DNA from 2 places in the Brenneria goodwinii genome. Region 1 is predicted to be linked to the other one. Evidence: riboswitches for the same ligand, from Rfam matches in the RefSeq annotation. Region 1 holds a riboswitch; the other holds the start of a gene.
The links. Region 1 has a riboswitch for cobalamin ahead of ACN28R_RS11670 (cobyrinate a,c-diamide synthase). Riboswitches for the same ligand answer to the same signal wherever they lie in the genome.

Region 1 (2,202 bases):
GCTGCGGCGCGTAGATTTCCGGATAGCCGCCGCCGATATAAATCATCTGACAGTCGGGAAGCTGCTGGTCGTAAAGCGGACTGAAACGCTGGATACGCACCCCGGCCTGCTCCAGCAGATCCAGATTATCCGGGTAGTAAAAATTGAAGGCTTCGTCATCGGCTAACGCCAGCGTCAGGCCGTCGGCCAGCTCAGGCGCGGGCAGCGCGGGCGCCTCGCCGGCGGGGAATACCGTGTTGCCGCATAGCGCCAGCAGACGGTCTACCTCAATGGTTTCTTCCACCTGCCGGGCCAGTTGCCGCCAGCGGAGATCGTCATTAGCCTGTTCCTGCGCCGGGATCAGACCGAGGTGACGGGAAGGCAAGGTCACCTCTTCCATGACCGGCAGCCGCCCCAGCACCGGAACGCCGCAATAGTGTTCAATGGCATGGCGAATAAGCGCGTAGTGCTGCGCCGAACTGACGCGATTAACAATCACGCCCGCGATGTTCACCGCCGGATCGAAACGGCAGAAGCCCATCACGGTGGCCGCCACCGACGTCGATACCGCTTTGCCGTCCACCAGCAAAATCACCGGGCACCCCAGCTGCTTCGCCATCGCCGCCGTGCTGCAATAGTCCGGATCGGTGCCGTAACCGTCGTACAGCCCCATCACCCCTTCGATCACCGCCACATCGGCATGGCGCATGTGCTGGCGATATAAACCGTTCAGCGTTGCCGGCGGCAGCATAAAGGCGTCCAGATTGCGGGAGGCCACGCCGCATACCGCGCTGTGCCAGCCGCTATCCAAATAATCCGGCCCGACCTTGAAGGGCTGGACGGCAAGCCCGCGCCGCATCAACGCCCGCAGGATCCCCAGCGTGACGGTGGTTTTGCCGCAGCCGCTGCCGGTACCGGCGATCACAAAGGCTTTTTTATCCGTCCCGCGCTTATGCGGTTTTTTTTCACTGCAGCCTGACATAAAAAATCCCGACGTTTCGGCCGGGATATGCAGTGTCAAAAGAGTACGCGCAGCCAGCATTGCTGACGCACGCATCGGATGACAACCCGCTTCCCACCGAAGGAGTTGAATATATACATACCCTAAATAATTCGAGTTGCAGGAAGGCGGCGACGCAGCGAATCCCCGGGAGCTTACACCAGTAAGTGACTGGGGTGAGCAAGGAAAGCCAACGCACCCGCAACTTGAAGTATGACGGGTATAGCTTGTCAGGTCGGTCTTCTGGCTTAGCGTCATCCTCCTCCGCGCCTTCCCAATCTTACGATCAGTGGCTCTCCCCTTCATTTTTGCAATCCATCGGGGATACGGATTTGTCGGCATCACAGCAGCGGGGGCTGCGGGGGATTCTCACCCCCTTCCCAGCAGAATCATTTGAAAAGATTCTTACCTGACAGCGATACAATGGTTATTTCATTTTTAACTTTTTATTTACACCGCATTAGCGTTTATATGCCTGCTATATCTTTTTAAATAAACTGTTCATCGTCATCTTCCCTAACCCCGTCATTGCCGCGTAGGCGGGAATCAGTCAATGACCGTCCACGGTTTCAACAGGCGATCCCCGCCTACTGACGCGTGGTGGTTGGCGCAGATGACAGTGGTGGCTGACGGTCGACGATGGTGGTGTGCACAAGGATGAAAACCGTAAGACCACGTTTATCGTCAAACTCAATATAGCCCTTTCATGCCAAAAAAAATGGTGAACTTTATCGTTTAGCGATGCTTATTTTCGCGCAGGAATAACAAATTATTGTTCTCTTCATCGCGAAAATCCGCACTATTCAGTGCCGGTATGATAAAAGTCAAATAGCAAAATTTTGTCATCATGCGTTATGCCGCCCCACCATGCCGATGAGACATATCACAAATTCATACCCACATTAGCCAAGATATGCATCATACTGAATCCAGGATTCAATCCCTTGATGTCGTGCAATAAATGGAGAGGAAAATAGAATGCAGAATATACGTGGTTTTGCTGCGCTTGATGCCGCCAGCCCGTTAGTCCCACATCAGTTTGTCCGCAGAGATCCGCGAGAAGATGATGTGGTCATCGATATTGTTTATTGCGGCGTGTGCCATTCCGACATCCATATGGCGCGCAACGAATGGAAAAACAGCCATTACCCCATCGTCCCCGGACATGAAATCATCGGCAAGGTCGTTGGCGTGGGTAAATCAGTCACGCGATTTAAAGAAGG
Region 2 (2,202 bases), 1.3 Mb from region 1:
CACGATCAAAATTGCGCGCCAGCGCCAGTGAGAAATTTCCGTTGCCGCAGTATAGTTCCAGCAAATCTCCCACGGAGTCTTTTGTCGCGTCCAGCGCCCATTCCAGCATGTTTATGTTCATGGCGGCGTTGGGTTGAGTGAAGCTGTTTTCAACCTGCCGATAGATCATATCGCGCCCGGCGACGGGCAGACATTCATCAACGTAATCCCGATCCAGACAAATCTTGGTTTTGGTTGCGCGGCCAATCAGTTGCAATTGAAACCCCTGCGTACGCAGTTCATCGCGCAGCGCGCTGGCATGCTGCCGCCATTCATCATCCAATGCCCGGTGATACAGCAGAGAAACCACCACCTCACCGCTTAACGTGGAAAGATAATCAATCTGAAACAGTTTACGACGCAGGATAGGATTGGGCCGCAAAGCGGCAATCAATGCAGGCATCAGTCGGTTTATCAACTCGCTGGCTGCCGGAAACCGATCGACACGAATACGCTGCTTGGTCTGTTGATCGAACATGATGTGGTAAAGGTCGTCGCCGTCGTGCCAGATACGAAACTCTGCACGCATGCGGTAATGGCTTACGGGAGAACGAAAAACAGCAGGTTTGGGCGCATTAAATGATGCCATCATGTTACTAAGACGTTCTGTTTTTTGTGCTAGCTGGTTGTCGTATTGTTCGATTGGCAGGTTCTCTGGCGTCATGGTTTTCTCATCTGTACGGCATCAAAAATGGCTATATTGGCCGGAATTCCAGGTAATCCGGTCGGGAAGTCCAATTTTTCCATGTTATTACTCTGTAATGAAACAAGGGGATAGACCTCCGATTCAGGCGATCGTAGCATGAAAATCCGGCCTTTTATTACAAGTTAAAAGGGAATCCAGTGTGAATCTGGAGCTGACGCGCAGCGGTAAGGGTAGTCTGAACGATAGCATTATGCAGACACTGTCTTGTTAAAGATGGGAAGTCATCGTTCTTTGTTGTTACGAACAGTTGTTACGAATCATGGTTATTACAAACGATGTTTCGGCAATCAGCGTGACAGCGGCCCCAAGCCCGAAGACCTGCCGGTATACGTCGCAGTGACCATGATCATCGCGTGCTATTCATCATGGTAATGCGGCATCCTCTATATCGTTTGGATGCTTGATACATGCTTAATAAAAAAATATTGCTGTCGACAGCGTTTTCTGTCACGGCCTTTCCCGTCTGGGCGCAAGACAATACGGATTCATCGCCAGAACGTGACGATGATATCACGGTTACGGCAAGCCGCTTTCCCCAACCCGTTTCCACCGTGCTGGCGCCAATGGATGTCGTTACCCGCGAAGACATCGACCGCTGGCAGGCAAAAAATGTATTAGAAGTCATGCGTCGGTTGCCGGGGGTGGATATCGCGCAGAACGGCGGGTTGGGGCAAAGTGCGTCGATGTTTATTCGTGGTTCGGAAGCGCGTCATACTCTGATTTTGATTGACGGTGTCCCTGTAGCGAAGCCCGGTATTACAGGTGATAGTGATTTCAACCAGATACCGATTTCTCTCGTACAACGCATTGAATTTATTCGCGGGCCTCGTTCTGCTGTTTATGGCGCCGATGCAATTGGTGGTGTGATTAACATCATTACTCAGACTGATAGCGACAGTACCAACCTTCGTGCCGGCGTGGGTTCCAACCATTATCAGGAATATGGCGGCAGTGTCCGTCATACGATAGCCGATAATACAAACATCACGCTGGCCGGCGCTTATCAAGACACCAACGGCTTTAATGTCCAGCCCAATTCGGCTTATCGCGTTGATGGGGATAAAGACGGTTGGCGGAATAAATCATTTTGGGCTGGTGTTGAACATAAATTTGATGAGCGTTTTTCAGGGTTCTTGCGCGGCTACGGCTATGGCGCGAATAGTGACTATGATGCGGGATATTCAGGCGGGGGAGATGAGCAACAAATTTATAATCATACCTACAGTACTGGTTTGCGTTTTTCTCAGGGAATATATGCCTCTCAATTGATAGCTGGCTATCAAAAATACAGTGTACTTAACTATGTCAGTACCCAGGGGCGCTATGGGGCGGATAATTCTCAGGACGACATGGAGCAGCGTAATGTGCAATGGGGAAATACTTTTACCATTGCTTCCGGTACGCTCAGCGCGGGTATTGATTGGAAACGGCAAAAGCTGACTTCCGAAGGTGTGAGT

Region 2: another riboswitch for cobalamin. It lies ahead of btuB (TonB-dependent vitamin B12 receptor BtuB); the one in region 1 lies ahead of ACN28R_RS11670 (cobyrinate a,c-diamide synthase).

The regions. Positions count from the first base shown of each region.
Region 1 covers NZ_CP014137.1:2,612,811-2,615,012, forward strand. Annotated here, with positions in the region: gene ACN28R_RS11670 (cobyrinate a,c-diamide synthase) at 1-961, opposite strand, end outside; cobalamin riboswitch at 1,196-1,406, opposite strand; gene ACN28R_RS11675 (NAD(P)-dependent alcohol dehydrogenase) at 1,958-2,202, shown strand, end outside.
Region 2 covers NZ_CP014137.1:3,954,796-3,956,997, reverse strand. Annotated here, with positions in the region: gene trmA (tRNA (uridine(54)-C5)-methyltransferase TrmA) at 1-703, opposite strand, end outside; cobalamin riboswitch at 833-1,085, shown strand; gene btuB (TonB-dependent vitamin B12 receptor BtuB) at 1,153-2,202, shown strand, end outside.